2 regions of the Shewanella sp. GJ50-10 genome follow, and region 1 is predicted to be linked to the other one. Evidence: predicted binding sites of a transcription regulator. Region 1 holds the regulator's gene; the other holds the start of a gene.
What was found. The regulator ArgR, encoded in region 1, controls arginine synthesis, uptake and breakdown. The targets are predictions, from matches to a motif close to ANTGAATANNTATTCANT.

Region 2: AC0L4E_RS13850 (OadG family transporter subunit) is a predicted target of ArgR. The motif match lies at 3,516-3,533, and genes of this name have one in related genera.

The regions. Positions count from the first base shown of each region.
Region 1 is NZ_JBVVSS010000001.1:695,535-702,887, forward strand. It holds gene AC0L4E_RS02795 (ABC transporter permease) at 1-1,079, shown strand, start outside; gene AC0L4E_RS02800 (ABC transporter ATP-binding protein) at 1,081-2,109, shown strand; gene AC0L4E_RS02805 (Dyp-type peroxidase) at 2,219-3,157, shown strand; gene argR (transcriptional regulator ArgR) at 3,285-3,755, opposite strand; gene mdh (malate dehydrogenase) at 4,073-5,008, shown strand; gene AC0L4E_RS02820 (SDR family NAD(P)-dependent oxidoreductase) at 5,102-5,866, opposite strand; gene AC0L4E_RS02825 (thiol-disulfide oxidoreductase DCC family protein) at 5,900-6,289, opposite strand; gene AC0L4E_RS02830 (efflux RND transporter periplasmic adaptor subunit) at 6,465-7,353, shown strand, end outside.
Region 2 is NZ_JBVVSS010000001.1:3,281,447-3,288,799, reverse strand. It holds gene alaS (alanine--tRNA ligase) at 1-913, shown strand, start outside; gene csrA (carbon storage regulator CsrA) at 1,460-1,660, shown strand; tRNA gene AC0L4E_RS13885 (tRNA-Ser) at 2,156-2,247, shown strand; tRNA gene AC0L4E_RS13880 (tRNA-Arg) at 2,271-2,347, shown strand; tRNA gene AC0L4E_RS13875 (tRNA-Arg) at 2,379-2,455, shown strand; tRNA gene AC0L4E_RS13870 (tRNA-Arg) at 2,490-2,566, shown strand; tRNA gene AC0L4E_RS13865 (tRNA-Arg) at 2,589-2,665, shown strand; tRNA gene AC0L4E_RS13860 (tRNA-Ser) at 2,672-2,763, shown strand; tRNA gene AC0L4E_RS13855 (tRNA-Arg) at 2,833-2,909, shown strand; gene AC0L4E_RS13850 (OadG family transporter subunit) at 3,667-3,909, shown strand; gene oadA (sodium-extruding oxaloacetate decarboxylase subunit alpha) at 3,925-5,721, shown strand; gene AC0L4E_RS13840 (sodium ion-translocating decarboxylase subunit beta) at 5,730-6,860, shown strand.

The sequences.
Region 1 (7,353 bases):
TTTGGCGTTTAGGCTTGCCAATGGCAAGGCCGGCTTTGGCGGTAGGTATGGCTTTGGTGGCAATGGAAACTGCGGCAGACTTTGCTACCGTAAGTTACTTTGCTGTGCCGACGTTAACTACGGCTGTATATGACACATGGCTTGGATATGGCAGTTTGTCAGCTGCAGCTAAATTGTCAGCCATCATGTTATTAGTGATTTTCGCTATGGTTGGGTTCGAGCGCTTCGCCCGCCGTAAACAAGAGCTATTTCAAAAGCAATCACGTTTAACCGAGTCTGACCGTTATCATTTATCAGGCTTTAAAGCATGGCTATCATTTGGTTATTGTAGCTTGCTCATCGTGTTAGCTTTTTTATTGCCGTTTACCGTGCTTGCCGGTTATGCCATCGATTACTTCGACGAGAGTTGGAATAGCCGCTTCTGGCAATACAGCTTTAATAGCTTATACATTGCAGCAGTGGTGAGTTTTATTTGTGTCGTGCTTGCGTTAGTGATGATGTTTATCAGGCGTGTTAGCCCGCGCAAAAGTGACATATTACCTTCAAGGTTGAGTAGTACTGGTTACGCAATACCTGGTACCGTCTTAGCCATTGGGGTGTTAGTACCATTAACCTATCTGGATTTTGCTATTAACGATATTTATGACTATTTTGATGCTCGTGGCCCAGGCTTACTATTTACTGGTAGTGTCTTTGCGTTGATTTTTGCTTTTTGTGTTCGCTTTGTGGCGATTTCAATTGGCAGCATTGAAAACAGTTATAAGCGTATTTCGCCTTCATTAGATATGGCGAGCATTACCATGGGGCAAAAGCCAAGACAGTTATTATGGAGAGTGCATTTACCTTTATTACGCAAAGGTATTTTTGCTGGTGCGCTGTTAGTGTTTATTGAAAGTATGAAAGAGCTGCCAGCAGCACTATTATTACGCCCAATTGGTTTTGAAAACCTTGCAACTCATGTCTTTCAATTCGTTTCAGATGAGCAACTAGAGCACGGCGCATTGGCAGCTATTGTGATTGTTCTTGTTGGACTTATCCCGTTGATTTACCTTAACCGTTCGTTGGAGCAAGAGAGCTAATATGTCCACATTGACCATTAAAAATGTAAAAAGTGACTACCAAGGACAGGTGATTCTCAATGGCTTAAATCTGACATTAGAGCAGGGTGAAATCGTAGCTCTTTTAGGCCCTAGTGGTTGTGGCAAAACCACATTGCTCCGTGCAATCGCTGGTCTACAAGCGATCAGCGAAGGCAGCATAGCGATTAATGGCCAATCGCTTAGTGCTGATGATGTGTTTATACCAAGTGAAAAGCGTGGCATAGGGATGATTTTTCAAGACTATGCTTTGTTTCCGCATTTAACCGTTAGTGACAATATATTATTTGGCGTTAAAGATTTAACGGCAAAAGAGCGCAGTGAACGTCTTGATGACATGCTGCAATTAGTTAAGCTTGAAGGACTTGGTCAACGTTACCCACATGAGTTATCTGGCGGGCAGCAACAAAGAGTATCCATCGCTCGAGCGTTAGCTTATCAACCGGAATTATTATTGCTCGATGAGCCTTTTTCTAATATTGATTCGCAAGTGCGCAGTGAAATGATGTTAGAAATCAGACAAATCCTAAAGCAACGTAATGTTAGTGCAGTATTTGTAACCCACAGTAAAGATGAAGCCTTTGTATTTGCCGATAAATTGGCATTATTCAAACAAGGCGGCATTGTACAACATGGCTTAGCTGAAGAGTTATATGGTGAGCCTAACGAACGTTATGTGGCTGAATTTTTAGGTGAGGGTAACTATATAACCGTGACGATTAAGAGTGCGACTCAGGTATCTTCAATATTAGGCTTAATTGAAAGTACAAATGAGCTTAGTCATCCTCTTAATAGCCAAGGCGAGTTACTATTAAGACCGCAACAAATTGATTTACAACCTGCTGCTCAAGGACATGGCGAAATTTTAGAACGCCGTTTTCTAGGTACAATTTGTCATTATTGGGTTAAAGTAGGGTTACAAACGCTCGAAGTTAGAAGTCAGTTAACCACGCTGACCTTAGGTCAGAAAGTCAATTTATCAATATCGGCACACCCGTTAGTGGTTTTTTAGTGACCTAAGTCTAAATTGACTGAAAATTGAGATAGAGCATAAGGATTAAATTGCTCAATTACCTTACACTATTTTAATCTTATTATTGTTAAAGGTGGTTGATTCCAACATGGAAACACAGAATATGCCTCGTGAACAGTTAGGAGTTTGTGCTGAAGGGAATCTGCATAGCGTCTACTTGATGTTTAATGCAAATGACGGCGTTGAAACTCAACTGCGCCCTTGTTTAGCCAATGTTGCTCAATATATTTACGAGTTATCAGATCAATACGCCGACAGTGCTTTTAATGGCTTTGTGGCAATTGGTGCTAACTACTGGGACACCATTTACGGTGAGCAACGTCCAGCTCAATTACGTCCATTCCCAGCAATGCAAGAAGGCAACCGTGACGCGCCAGCTATAGAGTATGATTTATTCATGCATATTCGCTGTGACCGTTACGATATTCTGCACTTGGTTGCTAATGAAATTAGCCAAATGTTCGAAGGTTTGGTTGAACTGATTGAAGAAGAGCGTGGTTTCCGCTTTATGGATAGCCGTGACTTAACTGGATTTGTTGACGGTACTGAAAACCCGAAAGGGCGCAGCCGACAAGAAGTTGCTTTAGTCGCTGATGAAGATATTCAATTCAAAGGTGGCAGTTACGTGCATGTACAAAAATATGCCCATAACTTAAGTAAATGGAACCGTCTGCCGCAGAAAAAGCAAGAAGATATTATCGGCCGTACTAAGCAAGATGATATTGAATACGCATCAGAAGATAAGCCTTTAACCAGCCATATCAAGCGCGTTAACTTGAAAGATGCTGATGGCAATTCAATGGAAATCTTACGTCAAAGTATGCCGTTTGGCTCACTCAGAGAGCAAGGTTTGATGTTTATCTCTACTTGTAACAAGCCGACTCATTTTGAAGAAATGCTTCGCAGCATGGTGCATGGCGATGGTCACGGAAATCATGATCACTTAATGCAGTTTACTAAAGCATTAACGGGGTCATCATTCTTTGCGCCTTCGTTAGACTTTTTAGCGCAGTTTGCTAACGACTAATCTCATTGTAATGGCACAAGTCATTACTCAAATTTGAGACATAAAAAAGCAATGCTTAAGCATTGCTTTTTTATTGGATAATACTCGCAAACATCTTGGTATTGCTTGCTGTGATTATTTACAACAGCTATTCGCTAAAGTTAAACAGTGACTTAACCGTTTCAAGCGTATCATCAATAGTCTTAATGCTAGATGGGCAGATAAAAATCGTATCATCCCCAGCAATGGTACCTAAAATTCCTTCAGGTTTACCTATTGAGTCTAACAAGCGCGCGATAAGCTGTGCAGCACCTGGGCTTGTTCGAACCACAATCATTGCTTGGTTATGGTCAACGTCGAGTACTAAGTTTTTGACCGGGCTTCCTGCGGTTGGAACACCTAATTCAGCAGGTAAACAGTACACCATCTCTTGTTTCGCATTTCGGGTACGTACAGCCCCGAACTTACTCAACATACGCGAAACTTTTGACTGGTTGATATTGCCAAAACCTTCCGCTTGCAGCGCGTTTACGATTTCACTTTGGCTCCCAAAGCGCTCTTCCTTTAGTATCGACTTAAACGTTCTAACGAGTTCATCCTGATTCTTGGTCGCTGGCATATTTTCTTCGTCTTATTAGTAATTTTTAAAATGAATACAATATATTCACAAAACGGGTTCATTTTGAATATATAAACAACACAAGTCAAGAAATAAGCTGTTTTGTTGAATAAAAATTCACTTTACAGTGTAAGTGCTTAAATCAGTGATTATTTATATACATATCTTAGAATAAGTAAATTGCCGTACTCCACTAAGGGATAATTGAAATTATGTCGCTGATGCAGTAATGTGACGCCACAATAAATATGATCTATGTCACAAACTGCGAATCATACATTTAGAAGTCAAACACTAGAACGTTATCGGAGATAATTATGAAAGTAGCTGTACTTGGTGCTGCTGGCGGTATTGGCCAGGCCCTAGCTTTACTATTAAAAACTCAACTTCCAGCAGGCTCAAAGTTGTCTCTTTATGACATTGCTCCTGTTACTCCAGGTGTCGCTGTCGATTTAAGCCACATCCCAACAGACGTTGAAGTTGCTGGTTTCGCAGGTGAAGATCCAACTCCTGCGCTAGTTGACGCTGATGTTGTTCTTATTTCTGCAGGTGTTGCGCGTAAGCCTGGTATGGATCGTTCAGATCTATTCAACATCAACGCTGGTATCGTACGTAACCTAATTGAAAAAGTAGCGGCAACTTGTCCTAAAGCATTAATCGGTGTGATCACAAACCCAGTGAACACAACGGTTGCTATTGCTGCTGAAGTTCTTAAAAAAGCAGGTGTTTACGATAAGAACCGTTTATTCGGTGTGACTACACTGGATGTTATCCGTTCTGAAACCTTTATTGCTGATCTTAAAGGCTTAAACGTAGCTGACGTGAACATCAATGTTATCGGCGGCCACAGTGGTGTAACGATTCTTCCACTACTTTCTCAAGTTGAAGGCGTAAGCTTTACTGATGAAGAAGTTGCTGCATTAACAACTCGTATCCAAAATGCTGGTACTGAAGTTGTTGAAGCTAAAGCCGGTGGCGGTAGTGCGACACTTTCAATGGGTCAAGCGGCATGTCGTTTCGGCCTTTCTTTAGTTCGTGGCCTTCAAGGTGAAGCGAACGTGGTTGAATGTGCATACGTAGATGGCGGCAGCGAACATGCTGAATTCTTCGCGCAGCCTGTAGTATTAGGTAAAAACGGCGTAGAAAAAGTATTAGCTTACGGCGAAGTAAGTGCATTTGAAGCAAATGCTCGCGATGCAATGCTTGATACGTTAAAAGGCGATATCAACCTAGGTGTTGAATTCGTTAAATAAGCCACTTGGTTTATTCACTTTAAAAGCGAAGCCTTGAGCTTCGCTTTTTTGTGCCTGTAATTAAGCAATCTACTCAATTATCCATTGGCCAAATTACCACTCAATGGTTTTTCCTTGCCAATCTAAAAACTCCGCTTTGCCATCGAAGACTAATTGTTGATGAATAATCAGTAATTTTTTAGCAACAAACTCCGCTGTAAACAGTTTCCCTTTTGGTACGTTTGCTTGAAAAGGTTTAGAAAGCTCGGTATCGGTAGTACCAGGATGAAAGGCAATCAGTTTGACGTTTTTGGCTCTGCGAGCATATTCAATCGCTGTGGTTTTAAGCAACATATTCAAAGCGGCTTTTGAGGCGCGATAGCTATACCAGCCACCTAACTGGTTATCACTGATACTGCCGACTCTGGCGCTCAATACACTGATAATACAAGCTTGCTTGCTATTAACCACAGTCGTTATCTGCTGCAACCACTGCATGGGCACTATGGTGTTTGAGTGAAACAAAGCTTGCATGGATTCAGGGGTAATTTCTTCTAAGCGTTTTTCTGGGCTTATTGCAGTTTCATCTGCTCTATTTAAAGAATGCAGCCTGCCATTACAAATAAACACTTTGACCAGATGGCCTTTAATTGATGATAAATCTTGGCAAATACTGGCAATGCTTTGCGCTGAATAATCCGACAGCAGATGTATGTGATTTATGTCATCGAGGTGATTTATGCTGAGTTTGCAGTTCTCATTTTGGCTCACTGTTATGATCTGCTCGATATGCCCATCCTGAATCAGTTCATCAAGGATGGCACTGGCAATGCCTGAAGATGAACCAATGATAACGGCAGAAGTAACGGGCTTTAGCACGGGATTATTCATACTTATTATAGTTACTCATGATTATTTGAGGTTACAACTGCCTGTTTCACAGCGTTGTTGACCGGTTAACAAGTAAGATATTTTATAACGGTTTTTGGCAAAACCACGATATGCCACATCGGCAAAAGGTTTAACACAAGGTAGCCTCAGCAGTTGTATCCATTTATGTTTTCCTGTTAGTGCCCATGCTTTGGCAGTGACATCAAGGCCCCGTAAAATCTCTCCGGTATTAGTTTCAGCGTGCAAAATAGAATTGGCAACGGTGAGGTCAATATGAGGATATTTTTGCTCGAAGCCTTCTTGGTTTAAATCAGCAAGCTCAATTTTGTGCAAACGATCGTGCTTTTTAAGTTGCTGCATCTCGTTGCTACACAATGGACAAGCGCTATCATAAAAAATACGTAATTCCATAGTACTGCCTCAACTTGTTTCGGTTAGGAATTATTACGTTGAATGTCGCAGATTGGATCTTTTTTGTGTAGTGCCGCACCTATTATGAGGGGTGATTGAGTGTTAGTATCAAATTAATTGCTCACTTTTTGATGGAACAAAATATGAAGAAACTCAGCCAGTTTACTTCTTTTTAGTGTTAATTTCCGCTGTCATTTCTAGCCTTTTTCTCAATACTGCCGTTGCCGAAGATAGCAACGAAGTATCCGATACTGTGATCCCACGACCAGTTAAAGTTATTCAAGTTGATGTTGGTACCGAATACCGTGAGCGTTTCTTGCCCGGCGAAGTGAAAGCATCTGAAAAGGCAGCATTATCTTTTAGAGTGGCGGGTGAGATTGCACAGATATTAGTGAGGCCTGGTGATCCTGTTGAACCGGGCGATATTTTAGCTATTTTAGACAGTGACATTTACCAGCAACAACTTGCAGTCGCTGAAGCTCAGTATGAGTTGGCTAAAGTGTTATTTGAGCGAAATGAGTCACTGGTTGAGCAGGGCGTGGTATCTCGTAATGATTATGACCAAGCTAAAAGTGATTACACTATTGCACAAGCAGCATTAGATAAAGCCAGAGCCGATGTCACTTATACTAAGCTTAGAGCACCCTATCAAGGGGTGATATCTAAACGTAGTAAGCGTGAATTTGAATTTGTTCAAGCTCAAGAAGAAGTCATGGGAATACGTACTGACTCCGCTGCTGATATCAGCTTTCAGTTACCCGAGCAATTTATTGGTTTTTTACAAAAATCAGATAAAAGTATAGAAGATATTGATAACATCGAAGTTAAATTTGATAGCCGCGACCATTGGTACCCTGCACGTTTAAAAGAGCTCAATACTGTAGCCGACCCCACTACTAGTAGTTACACCATTATCTTAACGCTCCCTATGCCAGAAGAACTGAATGTCCTGCCTGGAATGTCCGCTAGAGTAAAAGTCAAACTCCCAGCTAGAACCGCCGATGCGCATCCTAGAATCCCTGATGGTGCAGTAGTGGTAGAAAACCAGCAAGCTTATGTATTTA
Region 2 (7,353 bases), 2.6 Mb from region 1:
TTTACGCAATGTATTGGGAACCCATGTGAATCAAAAAGGTTCTTTGGTTAACCCTGAACGTTTACGTTTTGACTTTGCTCATTTTGAAGCTGTTACCGCTGCAGAACTTAAGCAAGTTGAAGATATGGTAAATACGCAAATTCGTCGTAATCATCAGTTAAAAACTGCGGTTATGGGAATTGATGAAGCCAAAGAGCAGGGCGCAATGGCCTTGTTTGGTGAAAAGTACGACAGTGAAGTACGTGTCGTCACTATGGGTGATTTCTCTATTGAGCTATGTGGTGGTACTCACGTAGGTCGTACTGGTGATATTGGTTTATTCAAAATTACTTCTGAAGGTGGTATTGCTGCTGGTATTCGTCGTATTGAAGCCGTTACAGGTGCTGCTGCAATGGCATATGTTGCTGAACAACAAGCGCAACTTGATAAAGCGGCGTCGTTATTAAAGTCTGATTCTGCTTCAGTGGTTGTTAAGCTAAAAGCGCAGCTTGATAAAGTGAAACAACTTGAAAAAGAAATGTCGCAGTTAAAAGATAAGCTAGCTGCTGCTGCAAGTGCAGATATCGCTGGCGAAGCGATTGAACTGAACGGCGTCAAAGTATTAGTTAAAAAGCTTGAGGGTGTTGATCCTAAATCATTACGTGGCCTTCAAGATGAGCTGAAGCAAAAGCTTAACTCGGCAATTATCGTATTAGGTATAGCTAACGAAGGTAAAGTGAACTTAATTGCCGGTGTGAGTAAAGATTTAGTCGGTAAAGTTAAAGCGGGCGAGCTAGTCGCAATGGTTGCACAACAGGTAGGCGGTAAGGGCGGTGGGCGTCCTGATATGGCTCAAGCTGGTGGTACTGAACCAGAGAAACTAGATGATGCTTTAGCATTAGTTCAACCATGGTTAAACGAACGCTTAAGCTAATTAAAAATAGGTAAAAGCTTTAAAGCGATATAATGAAACACTGATTGATGAAATAACTAAGTTAAGCTCTATTAATGAAATACCATTAATAAAGTGATTTAAGCTACGTTATTTCATCAGCAGTGAAAGTCTATCGTTTTATGGCTTGAGGGATTGTTGAAGGTTTGGCATAGTGTAATTCTAAGTATAAATATCGATGTTGATTAACGAGTTATGAGACATTGTTTTTTCTTAAAATCTGGTTCAAAGCACTGTAAATTAATTTAGTACAGCTTTTTATGCTTTTTTGTTTATGAAAGCATCAACTTGTTTTGAATGTTCTGTTTTAGCTTTGTCTAAAGAATGGTCTGCAAATGTTAACAGCTTGATGCAAGTAGACCTGTAAATTGCCAAATTTTGTTGATTTTCGATTTTTTACGCTAAAAAGCTTAAAAATTTTATTGATTTAGTGTCGTCACTAATGATTTGTATTAAGCTAACACTATTAAAACGCGCATATTACGGATAGAAGCTGGTGTATGCTGATTGGACTAAAGGAGCAATCGAATGCTGATTTTGACTCGCCGTGTAGGCGAAACATTAATGATAGGTGATGAAGTTACTGTTACTGTACTAGGTGTTAAAGGTAACCAAGTACGTATCGGTGTGAATGCACCTAAAGAAGTATCAGTTCACCGTGAAGAAATTTACCAACGTATCCAGTCTGAAAAATCTGGAAACACTTCACCAGAAGGTGGCAATTTCTGATAAATCAGAATTGTGAAGCGTTATACCATTAAAGCCAGTGTCAGCTGGCTTTTTTGTGCCCCCAATTTGATATTTTAGTTTATGCCTGTTCACTACTTTCATAGTACAGTTTTGCACTCTTAACCCCTTAAGTTATCTTTCTCGGTAGGTTTTCAACGCTTATATTTTTACGTTTTAAATAACAGCCTCACTCACTAATAATGATGCCTGTTATGGCTGTTTCAATACTCTTTCAATTGTGAATCTCATTTGTGGTTTGTGTATAAATCAAATAATCACCAAAAGTTGATTTAAAATTTAGAACAAGCCGTTTTCCGATGAGGGTTAAATCTAGATTCAATTGTTTTAATCGTAAAACACAAAAATCGGCACAGTGAATTGACAATATTTGTGGCTTAAGTCGGCAATATGATTAAAAACAGTTCAAATGAATATATGTTTCTGAAAAAGGGTTTGACTTATTTTCTTCAAACAGTAATATACCGCCCAAGAAACGGAGAGGTGGCCGAGTGGCCGAAGGCGCTCCCCTGCTAAGGGAGTATGGGCTTTAACTCCCATCGAGGGTTCGAATCCCTCCCTCTCCGCCATTTCTTAAAAAATAGTAAGCGATGCGGATGTAGCTCAGCTGGATAGAGTACCTGGCTACGAACCAGGCGGTCGGAGGTTCGAATCCTCCCATCCGCACCATTGCTATTTTTGTGTTTGAATTATTTAATGAGCGGATGTAGCTCAGCTGGATAGAGTACCTGGCTACGAACCAGGCGGTCGGAGGTTCGAATCCTCCCATCCGCACCATTAAATCATTCAAAAGCTTTACCATTTTATATATGCGGATGTAGCTCAGCTGGATAGAGTACCTGGCTACGAACCAGGCGGTCGGAGGTTCGAATCCTCCCATCCGCACCATATAAAATTCATACCAAATTATGCGGATGTAGCTCAGCTGGATAGAGTACCTGGCTACGAACCAGGCGGTCGGAGGTTCGAATCCTCCCATCCGCACCATAATTCGGAGAGGTGGCCGAGTGGCCGAAGGCGCTCCCCTGCTAAGGGAGTATGGGCTTTAACTCCCATCGAGGGTTCGAATCCCTCCCTCTCCGCCATTATTTGCATATATTGAATATGCAACTAAGCTCAATTAGCACTGAGTATGAAGTGATAGTAAAAAATTTGCGGATGTAGCTCAGCTGGATAGAGTACCTGGCTACGAACCAGGCGGTCGGAGGTTCGAATCCTCCCATCCGCACCATGATCAAGAAAATACCCTGTAGTTTACTACAGGGTATTTTTTTGCCTGAAATTCACTCATTCTAGATCTTATTTAGAATTCGCCTCAATACTTATCTGTTGCAACCACGCCTTATATACAAGTCGTTCTGACTGAATACGCTTTAGGTTTCCGCACTAGTAAATGAAGAGCATTAAGAGAGACTCAGTGCCATTCATCATAGTGAGCAGAATACTTCACTAGTTTTAATTCCCTTTAGACTATTTATTTCATATTTAGTCATTTTCAAGTGATAAAAATGGCATATTTATGCTTTTCGGCATTACTGCACAGGTTTGGGGCGCTTGGCTGTTCTTATTCTTGATATCTCTTTTTATAGCTAAATCGTCATGATCTTGTCATTTTTTGATTAAAACCTACAAAATTGAATAATTCTCAGTAATACCTTAGTTATTTTGTTGAATTGTCACATAGTGAGGTCGAATATTATTATTTTTGGTCTGACCAATTTACAAGGTGTTGGATTAATTGTTATAGATTAGTTATATTTTTCGTCGATGAAGAATTTAATATAACCAAACCTATTAGTTTAAGCTCTTTTATATAATCTGAAATTGGTTAATATGGACTGAATAATTATTCTAAGTAGCGTTAATCCAATACTTGATGCTTAAAAATGGTGCATCGTTTATTGAGCTAAAAGGCTTCATCGGCTTTACGCAATTAAAATGGATCCTATGTGCAATCGCTGATTGAACATTAAGACAAGAGAGGATGTATGACTTCAATATCTGAGCAGTTATTTAACGCCCTAGGCGTGATGATAATGGGGATGAGCTTAGTATTCATATTTTTAAGTATGCTAATTGTCGGTATTAAAATCGTCGCCAGATTATGTAAGTCAGAGAATCAACCTGCCGTTGCTCATGTGCCAGCACCTGCCGCAGCATCAGCAACACTTGATCCTAAGTTAATAGCAGCAATTACTTCTGCTATTCATCAGTATCGTGCAAAAGATTAAAGTTTAGGAGTTTTTATGAGCAAGCCTTTAGCGTTAACAGATGTAGTATTACGAGACGCCCATCAGTCTATTTTGGCAACCCGCCTTCGTTTAGACGATATGTTACCTATCGCTCCTTTACTGGATAAAGTTGGTTTTTGGTCTTTAGAGTCATGGGGTGGTGCAACGTTCGATTCTTGTATTCGTTATTTAGGCGAAGATCCTTGGGATCGTATTCGCGAACTTAAAAAAGTTATGCCAAATACACCACAGCAAATGTTATTGCGTGGTCAGAATTTATTAGGTTACCGCCACTACGCTGATGACGTAGTGACGCGTTTTGTCGAACGCGCCCACACAAACGGTGTTGACGTGTTCCGTGTGTTTGACGCCATGAACGATGTACGTAATCTCGAAACCGCAGTTAAAGCAGTTAAACAGGTTGGTGGTCATGCACAAGGTACGATTTCATTTACTACTAGCCCAGTTCACACGGTTGATACTTGGGTTTCAATGGCTAAAAATCTTGAAGATTTAGGTTGCGATTCGCTTTGTATTAAAGATATGGCTGGCTTACTTAAGCCAATGGAAGCCTACGACCTTATTAGCCGTTTAAAGTCGCAAACTGATTTAACTGTGTCTATGCATTGTCATGCGACAACAGGCTTGAGCACTGCAACTTACCAAAAAGCCATTGAGGCAGGTATTGATGTGCTTGATACTGCGATTTCATCTATGAGCCAAACCTATGGCCACTCAGCCACTGAGACGCTGGTAGCAATGGCAGAAGATAATGGCCGTTCTACTGGCTATGACATGGCAACGCTTGAAGAGATTGCTGCTTACTTCAGAGAAGTACGTAAAAAGTATGCTCGTTTTGAAGGCGCACTAAAGGGTATTGATTCACGTATTCTTCGCGCTCAAGTTCCTGGCGGCATGTTAACTAACATGGAAAACCAACTAAAAGAGCAGGGCGCTGCAGATAAAATGGATGCCGTGCTTGAAGAAATCCCACGTGTTCGTGAAGATTTAGGTTTTTTACCTCTAGTGACTCCAACATCTCAAATTGTCGGTACTCAATCAGTCATCAACGTATTAATGGGTGAACGTTATAAAACTCTGGCTAAAGAAACTGAAGGCGTACTGAAAGGTGAATACGGTGCTACACCTGCCCCAGTTAACGCTGAGCTACAGGCACGCGTGTTAGATGGCGCTGAAGCTATTACATGCCGCCCAGCAGACCTTATCGAGCCAGAGCTTGATAAGCTTCGTACAGAGTTAGCTGACATTGCTAAGAAAGACAACTTTGCCTTAGCTGCTGAATCTGATGATGATGTAATGACTTACGCATTGTTTAATCAAATCGGCCTACAGTTTTTATCAAACCGCGGTAACCCTGATGCATTTGAGCCTGTACCAAGTGCAGATGATATGGCTGTACCAGCTGCAAAAGCTGAAAAAGGTCCTGAGACTTACACCGTAAATGTACAAGGTCAAAACTTTGTGGTCGAAGTCAGTGAAGGCGGTGACATTAGTCAAATTGTTCCAACTGAAGCAGCATCTGCAGGTTCACAAGCTCCAGCGCCACTTGCGCCACACGCACCAGTGAGTAATGAAATCAAAACCACAATGAATGCGCCGCTTTCAGGAAATATTTTCAAAGTCTTGGTTAAGGATGGCGATCAAGTTAATGAAGGTGATGTGATCATCATTTTAGAAGCGATGAAAATGGAAACCGAAGTTCGTGCTGCAACTACCGGTGTTATTCGTAACGTATCAGTTAAACAAGGTGATGCTGTGACAGTTGGCTCGCCACTGTTGGCATTAGCGTAGGAGATAGCATGGAAGGATTAATGGCCTTTTGGTCTGAGACGGGTATTGCTAACTTCGCACCTGATCAATTATTCATGATGGCGATAGGGGGTTTATTACTTTATCTCGCTATCGCTAAAGGATTTGAACCGCTACTTTTAGTGCCTATTGGTTTTGGTGCAATTCTAGCGAACATTCCTAATGCAGGTTTTACCGACGAAGGTGGCTTACTTTGGTATGCCTACTACGTGGGGATTGAAACTGGGATTTTCCCATTGTTGATTTTCATGGGCGTTGGCGCACTAACTGACTTTGGTGCACTGATTGCAAACCCTAAAACATTGTTATTGGGCGCTGCTGCGCAGTTTGGTATTTTTGCCACTTTGCTTGGTGCAATTGCCCTTAACTTAGTACCTGGTTTTGAATTTAGCATGCAAGATGCAGCTGCCATTGCGATTATTGGTGGTGCTGACGGACCTACGGCAATCTTCTTAGCCTCTAAACTTGCCCCTGACTTATTGGGTGCAATAGCGGTCGCTGCATATTCATATATGGCATTAGTACCGCTGATCCAGCCTCCGATTATGCGTCTTCTTACAAATGAGTCAGAGCGTAGCATCAAGATGGAACAGCTGCGTGAAGTGAGTAAGAAAGAGAAAATCATCTTCCCGTTGATGGTTGTTGGTATGACTATTCTATTTTTACCTGCAGCCACACCGCTGGTAGGGATGTTCTGTTTAGGTAACTTAATGCGTGAGTCTGGCGTAGTTGATAGATTATCAAGCACAGCACAAAATGAGTTGATCAACATTGTGACCATCTTCTTAGGTCTTGCTGTAGGCTCTAAGTTACAGGCTGAAGAGTTCTTACGTATTGAGACTTTAGGTATTCTGGTATTAGGTGCTGTAGCGTTCAGTATTGGTACGGCTGCTGGCGTGACAATGGCAAAAATTATGTCTAAGGTTTCAGGCGGCAAGATTAACCCATTGATTGGTGCCGCTGGTGTCTCAGCAGTGCCTATGGCCGCCCGAGTTGTGAACAAGGTAGGTTTAGAGTCCAATCAGCAAAACTTCCTGTTAATGCATGCCATGGGACCTAACGTTGCAGGTGTACTTGGTAGTGCAGTTGCTGCGGGTGTATTACTGGCAGTACTAGGCTAGTGATATAGGCATAGCTATTGTTAACACTGATTTAAGTTTTAAAGCCACTCATTGAGTGGCTTTTTTATTGGCCTAATTACCTTCCCGTATCTATAGGTCTTTTAATTCAACAGCCTTTTAATTTAATAGCCTTTTAATTCGATAGGCTTTTAACTCAATAGCCTTTGAAGTCAATAGTGTTTTATTTCAACAGCGTTCGATTTCAAGGATTGGCGAATTACCACAACATCAAACACTTCAGCTTGAATCTGCTCTTAAACAAAGCTTTTAAACAAAGTTTGGGGTAAAGCTCTCGAGACAAAAATCCAACTTAGTTTTAGTAAATACTTTGATTGCACCTCTTTAGGGTAGGTAGTTGTGTTAAGGCTACCCATTTAGGTGCGGTAGGATCGAGTTCGCACTAAATTGGTACTACCCTTTATAGGTACTACCTTGCTGTATAATAATATTTTTATTTAAAACAATAGGTTGTTAAGTTGGCACGGTTGCTGAA